Aquitalea magnusonii: one gene and its partner. The protein of the gene in region 1 interacts with the protein of each later gene in a pairwise test. Links are inferred from orthologs where the notes say so. Each region holds a gene or a part of one and is shown in the gene's direction. Other genes may lie near its edges.

Region 1 (6,185 bases):
GCCGGAGCAGGCTGAAGGAGAGGCAGAATGAGCGATATCGTACAGGTCGAGATTGAGCTGCTCGGCCGTCATTTCACCATCGGCACCCCGACGGACGAGCGTGAAACCCTGCTGGAGGCGGTGCGCCTGCTGCAAGGCAAGGTCGATTTGATCCAGCAGCACGGCAAGGTGATGGATGCCGACAAGATTGCCATCATGGCGGCACTGAACATTGCACACGATTTGTTACGCACCAAAGTGGGAGAGGGCTTGGAAATGGCCTCGTTCCAGCGTAAAATACGCAATATGAGCGAAGCAGCCGATACGGCGCTACGCGAAAGCCAGCAAGCCCTGTTCTGATTTCTTACGCTCAGGCAGGAACTGGCAGACACCCAGATCAGCTTATCCCCTGCGGTGTTCGTGAAGGCTAACAATTCCTTTGTACCAATGCGTTCGCTTCTGGCCGCCAGCGTGAGTCACAGGTGTGTCGCGTCCCTTGCGGATGCGCCCGAAGTGGCTGGCAGGTGGCCCCCCCTGGAAACAGGGTACAAGCGAATTATGCCCAAACGACACTCGCGGGGGTCTCCCTTCCACGACCCGGCGCATCTTGCTCCGGGTCGTTTTCATTTGTTTTTCATTGTCAGGCTTGCGCCATGCCCACTCCCGACACTGCCGTCACCGACAAGATTGCCCTGCGCAAGGCCGTGCGTCGTCAGCGCATGGCCTTGACGCCTGCCTACCGCGCACAGGCCATGCGCGCGGTGGCGCGCCATGCCAATCGTTTGCTGCAACGTGGACGGCGTATTGGTGGCTATCTGGCGGCAGGCTCGGAGCTGGATGTGGAAATCCTGCTCAGTACCGCCCTGCAGCGTGGTGCCAGCGTATGGCTGCCGCAGATTCCCGCCCGTGGCCGGCGCATGTGGTTCTCGCGGCTGACCGCCAGTGGAAGCTGGTACCGGCATGCGCGCTACGGCATCGTGGAGTTTGATGGCCCCTGCTTGCGGGCAGAAAAACTGGATGTTTTGCTAGTGCCATTGCTGGCGGTGGATGAAGACGGCTATCGCATGGGGCAGGGCGGTGGCTTTTACGACAGCAGCCTGGCCTTCCGGCAGCGGTCACGCCGTTACGGCAAGCCCTTGCTGGTGGGCGTGGCTTACGATTGCCAGCGGGTGCCGCAGGTGCCGCGTGAAGCCTGGGATGTACAGCTGGATTATCTGCTGACCGAATCCGGCCTGCATCGTTTTGCCCGTGACCAGGGTGCCAAAGCCTCCTGACGGAGGCTGTGCCGGGTAGTGCGCATGCTGCCGGAGGCGGTTTAGTGACCCCAGTGGTGACCATAGCCATAGGCCGGGACGACAACCACCGGGACAACGACTTCTGGTCGATAGGCAACCCGTGGTGGTACCACCACGCAGGCGCTCAATGCACTGGCCAGCAAGACGCCAATCAACAGGCTTTTCATGATTTTCTCCGGTGAACAAGGGCCTGACGGCCAAGGTGTTTATCTGCTTCCAAGCATAATCGAGCACAGTCGCCGCAAGATGGCGTAAATTGTTAAGCCAAGCTTCCATTCATTAACAGACATTTCCCATGCGCTATTGGCTGATGAAGTCCGAACCGGACGAGACATCGATTGACGACCTGATGGCAGCCCCCGAGCGGGCATTCGAGTGGACCGGGGTGCGTAATTACCAGGCGCGCAACTTCATGCGAGACCAGATGCAGCCGGGTGATGGCGTACTGTTCTGGCATTCCGGCTGTGCCGAGCCAGGCATTGCCGGGCTGGCCGAGGTGGTGGGGCCGGCGCATGCCGACTCCAGCCAGTTTGATCCGGCCAGTCCGTATTTCGATGCCCGCTCGAGGCCTGATGCCCCGCGCTGGCAGTGTGTGGATGTGCGTTTCGTGCGCAAGACCCCGCTGCTGAGCTCCGCCTTGCTGCGTCAGCATCCGCCGCTGGAGCAGATGCTGGTGCTCAAGCGCGGCAATCGGCTATCGATCACACCCGTGACGCAGGCCGAGTGGGATTACATCACCAGCCAACTGTGCTGAACCCGGCCCTGCCGCCGCAGTTTGCTCCCATGCCAATCTGACAAGGATGCTGATGCTCTATCCGCCGATTACGCCCTACGCCAGCGGTATGTTGCCGCTGGATGCGCTGCACCAGATGTACTGGGAGCAATGCGGCCGGCCCGATGGCCAGCCGGTACTCTACCTGCATGGAGGCCCTGGCGATGGCTGTGCGCCAGCCAGCCGCCAGTTGTTTGATCCGGGTTTTTATCGGGCCGTGCTGTTTGACCAGCGCGGCAGTGGCCGCTCGGTGCCGCGTGGCGAGCTGCGCGACAACACCACCTTGCACCTGGTGGCGGATATCGAACGCCTGCGCGTGCATTTGGGCATAGAACGCTGGTTGGTGTTCGGTGGCTCCTGGGGCAGCACGCTGGCGCTGGCTTATGCCCAGGCGCATCCACAACGGGTGCAGGGCCTGATCCTGCGTGGCATCTTCCTGGGACGGCAGAGTGAAATCGACTGGTTCCTCCACGGGATGGGCCAGTTCTACCCGGAGGAATGGCAGCGTTTTGTCGCGCCTATCCCGCAGGACGAGCGGCAGGACCTGCTGCAGGCATATTACCGCCGCCTGTGTGACCCGGATCCGGCAGTACACTTGCCGGCATGCCGCAGTTGGGGGCGTTACGAGGCGGCGTGCGTGGCGATCCGACAGCGCCCCGAAGCCATCGCCCGCGCCAGCAGCGAGTATGTTGCCCTGTCGCTGGCGCGGCTTGAGGCTCATTATTTCGTCAACCACATCTTCCTGCCCGAGGGGCAGTTGTTGCAGCAGGTGGAGCGCATTCGTCATTTGCCAGCGGTTATTGTGCAGGGCCGTTACGATCTGGTCTGTCCGCCGGTGACCGCCTGTGAGCTGGCGCAGCACTGGCCGGAGGCGGCGTTCCATCTGGTGGAGGTGGCTGGCCATTCGCTGTGGGAAGACGGCATTCTGAGCGTACTGATGCAGCAGTTAGAGTCCTTCAAACACCGGGTGGACTGAGTCTGTAGTCCTCGCTGCCGTAAATTGATGCAAACATTGCCGGCCATTACCCGCCAAACCGGCCCCTGACATGCCCGCAGCTTGCCGCTGCCGCGGCTTTCTGCTTGCCGGGATGGCGTTGATGCCGTCTGCAGCCAAGCTTTTGTTTTTGTGCGGCTCTTATCGGCAAGGCCCTCTGGCCGCTATAATGGGCCGATTGAATTTGCGACGGACTGCCCAAGCTGCCCTGCCAGGCGGGGACTTGGGCAGTCCGCCCTTTTGTTTTCAAGCCATTCCAGACAAAGATCACCATGCAAGAAACCTACAGCCCGCGCGAAGTCGAAGCCGCAGCGCAACAAAAATGGCAGCGCACTGCCGCCTTCAAGGCCGTCGAAGACGCCAGCCGCCCCAAGTACTACGCCCTGTCGATGTTCCCCTATCCGTCCGGCAAGCTGCACATGGGCCATGTGCGCAACTACACCATTACCGACGTACTGGCCCGCTTCAAGCGCCTGCAAGGCTTTAACGTGTTGCAACCGATGGGCTGGGACGCCTTCGGTCTGCCGGCCGAAAACGCCGCCATGAAAAACGGTGGCGCTCCGGCGGCCTGGACCTATGCCAACATCGACTACATGAAGACGCAGCTGGACAGCCTGGGCTTTGCCCTGGACTGGGAGCGCGAGCTGGCCACCTGCAAGCCGGACTACTACCGCTGGGAGCAGTGGCTGTTTACCCGCCTGTTTGAAAAAGGCGTGATCTACAAGAAAAACGGCGTGGTGAACTGGGACCCGGTGGACCAGACCGTACTGGCCAACGAGCAAGTGGTGGACGGCCGTGGCTGGCGCTCTGGTGCCGTGGTGGAAAAGCGCGAAATTCCGATGTACTACTTCGCCATCACCAAGTATGCCGACGAACTGCTTACCAGCCTGGATACGCTGGATGGCTGGCCGGAACAGGTCAAGACCATGCAGAAAAACTGGATCGGCAAGAGCCACGGCTCCGACGTGGTGTTTGCCTACGACCAGGACAGCATCGGCCATGGCGGCGAACTGAAGGTGTACACCACCCGTCCGGATACCCTGATGGGCGCAACTTACGTTGCCGTGGCGGCGGAACACCCGCTGGCCACCCAGGCCGCGGCCAATAATCCGGCCTTGCAGGCTTTCATCGCCGAATGCAAGGCAGGCTCCGTGGCCGAGGCCGACGTGGCCAAGATGGAAAAGAAGGGCATGGACACCGGCCTGTTCGTCATCCATCCGCTGACCGGTGCCAAGCTGCCGGTGTGGGTAGCCAACTATGTGCTGTGGGGTTATGGCGAAGGCGCGGTGATGGCCGTGCCGGCGCATGACGAGCGCGACTTCGAATTTGCCAACAAATACCGCCTGCCGTTGCTGCAAGTGTATGCCAAGGTGGCTGGCGACAACGATTTCGACGCCAGCAACTGGCAGGACTGGTATGCCGCCAAGGACGACAGCGTACGCACCGTCAACAGCGGCAAGTACGACGGCAAGTCGTTCAGCGAGGCCTTTGATGCCATCGTCGGTGATCTGGAAGCCAAGGCTGCCGGTCAGAAGAAAACCCAGTACCGCCTGCGCGACTGGGGCATCTCCCGTCAGCGTTACTGGGGTTGCCCGATTCCCATCATCCATTGCCCGACTTGCGGCGATGTGCCGGTGCCGGAAAAAGACCTGCCGGTGGTGCTGCCGGAAAACGTGATTCCGGACGGTGCCGGTTCGCCGCTGGCCAGAATGCCGGAATTCTACGAAACCAGTTGCCCCAAGTGTGGCGGTGCCGCCAAGCGCGAAACCGACACCATGGATACCTTTGTGGAATCCAGCTGGTACTACGCCCGCTACGCCAGCCCCAAGTGCGACACCGCCATGCTGGACAAGGCAGCGGCTGATTACTGGCTGCAAGTGGACCAATACGTCGGTGGTATCGAACACGCCATCTTGCACCTGTTGTACGCACGTTTCTTCCACAAGCTGATGCGTGACGAAGGCCTGGTATCCAGCGACGAGCCGTTCAAGAGCCTGCTGACCCAGGGCATGGTTATCTGCGAAACCTTCTACCGCGAGCTGCCCAACGGCAGCAAGGACTGGATCGCCCCGCAAGACGTGGTGCTGGAACGTGACGCCAAGGGCAAGATTACCGGTGCCACCCATCGTGTGGATGGCCTGCCGGTGGTGGTGGGCGGCGTGGAGAAAATGTCCAAGTCCAAGAACAACGGCGTGGACCCGCAGGAATTCATCGAGAAATACGGTGCCGATACCGCGCGCCTGTTCATGATGTTTGCCGCCCCGCCGGAGCAAAGCCTGGAATGGTCCGACGCTGGTGTGGAAGGTGCCTTCCGCTTCCTCAAGCGCCTGTGGAAACTGGCCAAGGAACATGCCGACGCCGGTGTGGTGGCCGCTTATGCCGGTGGCGAGCTGAATGCCAGCCAGAAGGAACTGCGCTTCAAGCTGCACAGCACCATCCAGAAAGTGGCCGACGACTATGGCCGTCGCCAGCAGTTCAACACCGCCATTGCCGCAGTGATGGAACTGCTGAACACCTACGACAAGACCGACCGCAGCGATGCCGCCGGCCGTGCCGTGGCACAGGAAGTGCTGGAAAGCGTCACCCTGCTGCTGTCGCCCATCGTGCCGCACATCACCGATGCCATCTGGTCGGTGTTGCAGCCGGGCAGCGAGCTGCTGCAACAAGCCTGGCCCAAGGTGGACGAGGCCGCGCTGGTGAAGAGCGAAATCGAAATGATGGTACAGGTGGCCGGCAAGCTGCGTGGCAGCATCACTGTGGCAGCCGATGCGGCCAAGGATGTGATTGAAGCCACCGCCTTGGCCCATGAAAACGTGCAGAAGTTCATGGAAGGCAAATCGGCCAAGAAGATCATCGTGGTGCCGGGTCGTCTGGTGAACATCGTCGTGTAAACCCCGGCCCGCCCTGCACGGGGCGGGCTACCAATCCTGCCGGTCAGCTTATCCTCCCCGCTTGGGCGGGGCTGGGCCTGACCGGCTCCTGTTACGGAGAACAGGCATGAACCGAATCCTGCACGGACTGGCACTGGCCAGCCTGGTGTTCCTGCTCAGCGCTTGCGGTTTTCACCTGAAGGGCATGGGTGGCAGCAGCCGCCCGCTGCCATTTAACAGCGTCTATGTGGAAGAGGGCAGCAGCAAACTGGGAC
Region 2 (8,400 bases), 750 kb from region 1 along the record:
GGCTCTTGCCTGCATCCAGCGGCGCGGCCTGCAACAGGGGAGCAGCCAGCAACAAGGCAGCCGGAATCAGTTTCAGTTGTTTCATGCTCGTTCTCACTTGCGATATCGGTTTATTGACGCGGGCCACGCAGACTCATGCGGAACAGCATGCCGTCCTTGTCGATCACATGATGCTTGATGGCGGCAAGTACATGCCCCACCACACAGGCTGCCATCAACCAGTTCAGGGTCTCATGCACCACTTTGAGCGTGGCAGCCAGTTGTTCGTCCTGGGCCACCAGGTTCGGCAACTGCACCAGCTTGAACAGCACCACCGGGAAACCATAGGCCGAACTCATCAGCCAGCCGGTAAACGGCACGGCAAACATCAGCAGGTACAGCGCCAAGTGCCCGCCGTGCGCCAGCACCCGCTCAAGGCCGTTCATGTGCGACGGCAATGCCGGCGGGCGCTTGAGCACACGCACCAGCAGGCGTACCACCACCAGTGCCAGCACGGTGATGCCAGCCCATTTATGCCAAGCGATGTATTTGAACTTTGCCGGCGATAGCGGCATGTCCGAGACCACCAGCCCCCAGATGAAAGTGCCAATGATCAGTCCGGCAATCAGCCAGTGCAATACGATGGCGGGGACGGCATAACGTTCATTCAATTTCATGTTTCTTCTGCTCCAAAACCTGGTTAAAGGCTGCACGCAAACGCGCCAGTTGCTGACAGAGCACCTCCATATCGGCTGGATCCAGCAAGTCGAACGCGGTTTTCATATAGGCAATATGCGCCGGGAAAACCTGCTGGAACAAAGCGTCACCCTGTGGTGTCAACGCCACCATCACGCTGCGGCGATCCAGCTCCTGTGCACAGCGACTGACCATTCCCTTTTCGATCAACCGGTCTATCACCCCGGTCAGCGTACCCTTGGTGATCAGCGTTTTCTCCGACAGCTCTTTGCAGCTCATGCCTGGGGTATTGCCCAGTGTCGCCACAACATCAAATTGTGGCGGCGTGAGATCCATCTGGCGGATATGAAAAGCGGACAATTGCTCAAAGGCCTGGAAAGTCCGGGCTAACTCGCGAATGACCGACAGGGACAGCTCCTTTTTTGCATGACTCATTACGTCAACCTTTTGTTCGAACAAGTATAGTTCGCGTTAGAACAATATGGCAAGTCATACGAGAACAGTTCTCGTATTCACCAACAAAAAGTCCACAAGTCTGCCATGACACAGGAGGAAACGCAGTTGACTCGCACAAACGAAAATAATTCCTGCTATCTGTCAGGAAACGTGAATTGACGCTATTCTGAACACTATCCATCTCCCCATAACAGGACCTTCGCGTCTTCAATCCGGTTGCCCACCATGAATATCCTGCAGGATCGCTTTGGCCGCAGCATCGACTATCTCCGTCTGTCGGTGACGGACCGTTGCGACCTGCGCTGCAGCTACTGCATCCCCAAGGGCTTCAAGGACTTCGAAGAACCGGAAAACTGGCTGACCTTCGATGAAATCGAACGGGTGGTTGCCGCCTTTGCCCGGCTGGGAACCCGCCGGGTCCGCCTGACCGGCGGCGAACCCTTGCTGCGTCGCAACCTGCCCCAACTGGCCGCCAGACTCTCGGCCCTGCCCGGCCTTGAGGACCTTTCACTCAGCACCAACGCCACCCAGTTGGCACGGCACGCCGTCGCACTGCAGGCCGCCGGGGTAAAACGGGTGAATGTCAGCCTGGATTCCCTGCGCCGCGAGTGCGTCAACAGCATTACCGGTCGCGACAGTCTGCCGCAAGTCATGGCCGGCCTGCAGGCCGCACGCGCTGCTGGGCTGGCACCCATCAAGATCAATATGGTGGCCATGAAAGATGTCAATGAGACCGACATTGAAACCATGGTGGCTTTCTGCATTGAAAACGGCTTCATCCTGCGCCTGATCGAAGCCATGCCCATGGGTGAGAGCGGCCGCAATACCGGCTTTCTGGATTTACAGCCCGTACTGGAACAATTACGCCAGCGCTTTGGTCTGTTGCCACAGCACAGTGAACTGGGCGGTGGCCCGGCACGCTACTGGCGCAGTGTGGATGGCAGCTTCACACTGGGACTGATCACGCCGATCTCACAGCATTTCTGTGCCAGCTGCAACCGTGTCCGCCTGTCCGTGGACGGCACGCTGTACATGTGTCTGGGCCAGGAGGAGCGTTTTGAACTGCGCCCCTTGTTACGGGCCGGCATCAGTGATGAGCAACTGGAAATGGCAATCCGCAGCGCCATCGAACTCAAGCCGGAACGACACGAATTTCGCGAGAAACCGGGCAAACTCATCCGTATCATGTCGATGACAGGCGGCTAATGCGCTCAAATGCAGCGACTTTGCGCCAGCGATAGCCTGCAACAGCCCGCTTTCGTTATACTATTGGCAAATTATTCGCCTTAACGCGGACGGCCTAATGAGCGAATTGCAGATCGGTGTACTGATATTGGGCGTGGCAGTGATCGCCCTGGTGTTCGGGTTCAATGTTTTTCAAGAGTGGCGCTTTCGCAAGAAAACCAGTCAGGCTTTCGCACGCCCTCATGACGACGTATTGCTGAACGTACCCAAAAACAATGTGCGGGATGGTGCGCGCCATGACCGGATGGAGCCTGTGCTGGCAGACAGCACCCATGTGCCCGCCGGCTACGACGATGAGCCATTCGAGCCGGAAATTCCGGAAGACACCACGCTGACCATGCCGCCTCCGGTTGAGCGCCCGGCACCAATCCCGGAGCCCATGCCCCTGCCACCGCGCGAGGATGAGGACAGCAATCCGTTCGAATCCGCCGATCACCAGGCCCTGGTCGCCGCCCTGCTTGATCCCTCGCTGGACTTCATCGCCGAGGTGGTTTTCCACGAGCCGCACGAACTGGCCGCCATGCCGCGCTTTAATGTCGGCAAGCGCACCCACATCATTGGTCGCACCGAAAAAGGCTTGTGGAAACCGGCAGAAGCCGTACCGGGAACGCGCTACAAACAGATTAACATCGGCATGCAGATGGTGGACCGCAGCGGTTCGGTCACCGAGCAGGAACTGGCCGGTTTCTGCCAGCAGGTGTCGCACTTTGCTGAAGAACACGATGCTGCGGTCAGCTTTCCGCAGCGCCAGCAAAAACTGGTGGCAGCCCGTGAGCTGGACCGGTTCTGCGCCGATGTGGACGTGCTGATCGGCATCAATGTGGTGCCGCGTGTTGCCGTAGAAGGCACCCGTCTGCGCAGCTTCGTCGAGGCCGGCGGCCTGCAACTGGAGCCGGATGGTGCCTTCCATTATCTGGCAGACTCTGGCAATACCCTGTATTCGCTGATGGCCGCCGACCAGATGCCCTTTACCTTCCACACCCTGCTGGACAAGTCCTTCCCGGCGCTGACGCTATTGTTCGATGTGCCGCGCGTGGCCGGTGGCGTGGAGGTGTTCGACCGCGCCGTCCTGTTTGCCAAGCAACTGGCGGTGGAATTTGACGCCCAACTGGTGGATGACAACCGTCGCGTGCTGTCCGATGTGGGACTGTCGCGCATCCGCGACCAGTTGGTGCATATTTACAGCAGCATGGATGACCGGGGCATTGCCCCCGGCAGTGTTGCCGCACTCAGGCTGTTTGCCTGACACTCGCTGCACACAGGCCGGCACATGCCGGCCTTTTTCTGTTTGAGATCATCTGATGAGCACCCACGACCTTGCCTCCCGCGCCAGCCAGCTACGCCAGTTGCTAAACCGCTACGGACACGAATACTACGTGCTGGATACCCCCAGCGTACCGGATGCCGAATACGACAGGCTGTTCCGTGAATTACAGCAACTGGAAGAACAATATCCGCAACTGAAAACCCCGGACTCCCCCACCTTGCGGGTAGGCGGCAAACCCCTGCCGGAATTCAGCCAGCTCACCCACCGTGTCCCGATGCTATCGCTGGGCAATGCCTTCTCCGACATGCAGGTGGATGACTTTGACTTGCGCCATGCGGAATTGATCCAGTTTGACGAGCGTATCCGCCGCGAACTGGACGAAGCCGACATCGCCTATGCCACAGAACCCAAATTCGATGGCCTAGCTATCAGCCTGCTGTACCGCGATGGCGTGCTGGAGCAGGCGGCGACCCGCGGTGATGGCATTACCGGCGAGAACGTGACGGACAACATCCGCACCATCCATGCCATCCCGCTGAGCCTGACGCTGGCCAATCCGCCTGCCGTGCTGGAAGTGCGTGGCGAGGTCCTGATGCTCAAGAGCGATTTTGAACGCCTGAATGCCGAGCAAGTGGCGCGCGGCGACAAAACCTTCGCCAACCCGCGCAATGCCGCCGCCGGCAGCCTGCGCCAGCTTGATTCACGCATTACCGCACAGCGCCGGCTGTCTTTTTACGCCTACGCCATCGCACAGGTGGAAGGAGCAAGCTGGCCTGCCACGCATGCTGCGGAGATGGAATGGCTGCAACAATTGGGCTTCCCGGTCGTGGAAGCAGACTTGCGCCCGGTAGTGCAAGGGGCCAGCGGACTTGCCAGCTATTACGAAACCGTGCTGCAACGGCGTCCAGGACTCCCCTTCGAAATCGATGGCGTGGTTTACAAAGTCAACAATCGCGCTCTGCAGCAAGAGCTGGGCTTTGTCTCGCGCGCCCCGCGTTGGGCCATCGCCCACAAATTCCCCGCAGAAGAAGCGCTGACGCTGGTGGAAGCCATCGAAGAACAAGTAGGCCGCACCGGTGCCATCACCCCGGTGGCCCGCCTGCAGCCTGTATTTGTCGGTGGCGTCACCGTCACCAATGCCACCTTGCACAATGAAGATGAAGTACGCCGCAAGGATGTGCGTGTTGGCGACACCGTCATCGTGCGCCGTGCCGGCGATGTGATCCCGGAAGTGGTGTCCGTGGTACTGGAGCGGCGTCCCATGCAGCCAGCCGCAGGTGGCGATCTGTTCAGCCAGGGCGAAGAAGCACAATACCCAGCCTATCGCTTGCCCACACACTGCCCGGTTTGTGGCAGCCATGTGGTGCGGGAAGAAGGGGAAGCCATTGCCCGCTGCTCAGGCGGCTTATCCTGTCGCGCCCAGCGCAGCCAGGCCATCCAGCACTTTGCTGGCCGTCGCATGATGGATATCGACGGACTGGGTGAGCGTTACATCGACAAGCTGGTGGAGTATGGCTATGTACACAGCGTGGCCGATTTGTACCGGCTGACGCTGCATGATCTGCAAGAGATGAAACGCCGTGCCGATGAAGACGATGGCGTCACGCCGGAAACAGTCAAGAATGGCAAGATCGCCAGCAAATGGGCAGAAAACCTGCTGGTCGGCATTGCCGCCAGCCGTACCCCGCCGCTGGCACGGCTGCTGTTTGCGCTGGGCATCCGCCATGTCGGCGAATCCACCGCCAAAACGCTGGCCGACTGGCTGGGCTCGCTGGCGCTGATCCGGCGCGCCCCGGCGGCGCTGTTTGCCGCCCTGCCGGACATTGGTGCCGTGGTAGCCCAGTCGCTGGCAGATTTCTTTGTCGAAGAGAACAACGCCGCGGCACTGGATGCCTTGTTGCAGTATGTGAGCCCGGCAGACGAGCATGCACCCTCAGCCAAACTGGCCGAGCGGCTGGAACCCGCGGTCCTGCTGGCGCGGCTGAACATCCCGCGCCTGACCGAGGTACGCAGCCAGCAACTGGCCGCACAAGTCAGCGGGCTGGAGCAACTGGCGCGCATGGAGCGCCGCCAGTTGCTGCTGTTGCAACTGCCCGCAGAAGTGGTAAACGCACTGGCCGACTGGCTGGATGTCCCGACCCAGCGCAGTGGCCTGCAAGCACTATCTGCCTTGCGCGACCAGATTCTGGCGCAATTGCCATCCGAGACGGCAGCCGCCCATCCGCTGTTCGATGGCAAAACCTTCGTCCTCACCGGCACCCTGCCCACGCTGTCACGCGATGCAGCCAAGGCGCTGATTGAGGCGGCGGGGGGCAAGGTGGCGGGCAGCGTATCGAAAAAGACCCACTTTGTGGTGGCTGGTGCCGAAGCAGGCAGCAAGCTGGCCAAGGCCGAGGAGCTGGGCATTGCCATTCTGGATGAAGCCGGCCTGCAAGCCATGTTGCAGCAAACCGCGGACTGAAAGGGACATCATGCGCGAAACGGCATTCGACCGCGGCAACCGCCTGGCGGCTGCAGACCAGCAAGAACAGGCCATTACCGCCTTCAGCGAATGCCTGCAGCACAATCCACAGGACTGGCAAGCATTGTTCAACCGTGGCACGGCCCGGATGCGACTGAAACAATACCCGCAGGCACTGGAAGATTATCTGGCGGCAGCCGCGCTCAATCCCTCGTCCAGCAATATCAAATGCAACCTGGCCGTGCTGTTGAAAGAGCTGGGCGAACTGACGCTGGCAGAGAACCTGCTGCTGGAAGTATTGCAGGCCGAGCCACAGCATGCCGAGGCCTGGAGCAATCTGGGCGTAGTGCTGCAATACGCGCTGCGCTATGACGATGCCGTGGTCTGCCACCAGAATGCCCTGCAACTGGCCGGCCCCAGTGGCGGACGGCTGAACAATCTGGGCAATGCCCTGAGCTGCGCCTTGCGGCTGGATGAGGCGGTCAGTGCGTATCGGCAGGGCCTGGAACTTCAGCCAGACGATGCTTACCTGGCTTTCAACCTGTCGGTCGCCTTGTTGTTGCAGGGCGAGTATCGCGCCGCCTGGCCGCTGTACGAACAGCGCTGGCGCACCATCATGCAGCCGCGCTACCGCGAACATGCCTGGCAAGGCCAAGTGCTGGGTGAGCAGCACTTGCTGGTGTGGGCCGAACAAGGACTGGGCGATACCCTGCAAATGGCACGCTTCCTGCCCGTGTTGCGCCAGCAGCACCCAGACGCCCGCATCACCCTGGCCTGCCAGACGGCCTGCCTGCGCTTGTTCGGGCAGTTGGAAGGCATTGACCTGGTGCCGCTGGAAGATGCCCCGCCATCCCACGACTGGCAGATTCCGCTGATGTCCTTGCCGCTACGGCTGGATGTCACCCTGGACACCTTGTCCGACCAACCCTATCTGCGTGCCGATTCCACACTGTGTGCCGCGCAGGAGCAATGCTTGCCAGCCAGACAGGCCGGCCGCCTGCGGGTGGGCATTGTCTGGGAAACCGGTAGTTGGGGCGTGGGCATTGCCGACCATGGCCGCCAGAACAAATCCATTCCGCTCGACGCGTTTCTGCCCTTGTTGGACAATCAAGCCGCCGATTTTGTCTCCCTGCAGTTGGGTGCATTGCCTGCAGCACTGCAAGGCAGGGTATACACTCCGGCAATTGGTGATTTTGCCGATACTGCCGCCATCGTGAATCAGCTGGATCTGGTCGTCAGCGTAGACACCTCGGTGGTGCATCTTGCCGGCGCGCTGGGCAAGCCGGTGTGGGTATTGATGCGGGCGGAAAGCGCCCCTTTTTTCATGGCCAGCGGCGAAACCTCGCCCTGGTACGCCGGCATGCGCATCTGGCGCCAGGAAACCCCAGGTAACTGGCCGCCACTGATTGACAGCGTGGCAAAAACGCTGCGTCAGTTGCCACGGGATTGAGTTGTTGTTTGGAGAGGCGCGCAAGTCAGGATAGAATGCGCGCCAGTCAGAAATATTTTCAATTGAAGACTTTTTACGACGATGAAAAAAATCAGCAAAGCTGTATTCCCGGTTGCCGGACTTGGCACTCGTTTTTTGCCGGCCACCAAGGCCAGTCCGAAAGAAATGCTGCCCGTCGTGGATAAGCCGCTGATTCAGTACGCAGTGGAAGAAGCCATTGCCGCCGGCATCACCGAGCTGATTTTCATCACTGGCCGTAACAAGCGCTCAATCGAAGACCATTTCGACAAAGCCTACGAGCTGGAAACCGAACTGGAAAACAAGAACAAGCAGAAACTGCTGGACACCGTCCGCGGCATCATTCCGCCATCGGTCAGCTGCATCTACATCCGCCAGACTGAAGCACTGGGCCTGGGGCATGCGGTACTGTGCGCCCGCCCCGTGGTCGGAGATGAGCCCTTTGCCGTGATTCTGGCCGATGACCTGATTGATGGTGAACCGGGTGCGATGGAGCAGATGGTCAGCTTGTTCGACACCACCCACAGCTCCATCCTGGGGGTGGAAACCGTGGCACGGGAAGAAACCAGCTCTTATGGCATTGTTGAAGTAAACAAAGATAGCCATGGCCAGCAGCGCGTGGTCAGCATCGTGGAAAAGCCGCACCCGGACCTAGCCCCATCCAACCTGGCCGTGGTGGGTCGCTACATCCTGACGCCACGCATCTTCGATAAATTGCTGAATACCACGCCGGGGGCCGGTGGAGAAATCCAACTGACCGACGGCATTGCCGCGCTGCTCAAGGAAGAAGCCGTACTGGCACTGCCCTTCAAAGGCACCCGTTACGAC

Evidence for each region. The genes of interacting proteins can lie anywhere in the genome.
Region 2: the proteins of leuS (region 1) and ligA interact in binary tests that used the Escherichia coli proteins (3 or more experiments, as listed by UniProt). The link is inferred for Aquitalea magnusonii from one-to-one orthologs.

Annotation. Positions count from the first base shown.
Region 1 is NZ_AP018823.1:4,072,449-4,078,633, reverse strand. The notes cover bases 2,973-6,131. They hold leuS (leucine--tRNA ligase), read left to right. Parts: upstream 2,973-3,312; coding sequence 3,313-5,931; downstream 5,932-6,131. Other genes in these bases: lptE (LPS assembly lipoprotein LptE), read left to right, coding at 6,038-6,131; pip (prolyl aminopeptidase), read left to right, coding at 2,973-3,022. Outside these bases: DLM_RS19090 (hypothetical protein), read left to right, coding at 1-31; DLM_RS19085 (cell division protein ZapA), read left to right, coding at 28-339; DLM_RS19080 (5-formyltetrahydrofolate cyclo-ligase), read left to right, coding at 633-1,253; DLM_RS23440 (hypothetical protein), read right to left, coding at 1,295-1,441; DLM_RS19075 (EVE domain-containing protein), read left to right, coding at 1,570-2,028; more of pip, read left to right, coding at 2,081-2,972; more of lptE, read left to right, coding at 6,132-6,185.
Region 2 is NZ_AP018823.1:4,818,245-4,826,644, reverse strand. What follows is about bases 3,333-6,390. They hold ligA (NAD-dependent DNA ligase LigA), read left to right. Parts: upstream 3,333-3,677; coding sequence 3,678-6,104; downstream 6,105-6,390. Other genes in these bases: DLM_RS22760 (tetratricopeptide repeat protein), read left to right, coding at 6,115-6,390; DLM_RS22770 (cell division protein ZipA C-terminal FtsZ-binding domain-containing protein), read left to right, coding at 3,333-3,622. Also shown: DLM_RS22790 (YceI family protein), read right to left, coding at 1-85; DLM_RS22785 (cytochrome b), read right to left, coding at 111-656; DLM_RS22780 (MarR family winged helix-turn-helix transcriptional regulator), read right to left, coding at 643-1,110; GTP 3',8-cyclase MoaA, read left to right, coding at 1,363-2,337; more of DLM_RS22770, read left to right, coding at 2,435-3,332; more of DLM_RS22760, read left to right, coding at 6,391-7,554; UTP--glucose-1-phosphate uridylyltransferase GalU, read left to right, coding at 7,636-8,400. UniProt on the Escherichia coli protein: DNA ligase that catalyzes the formation of phosphodiester linkages between 5'-phosphoryl and 3'-hydroxyl groups in double-stranded DNA using NAD as a coenzyme and as the energy source for the reaction.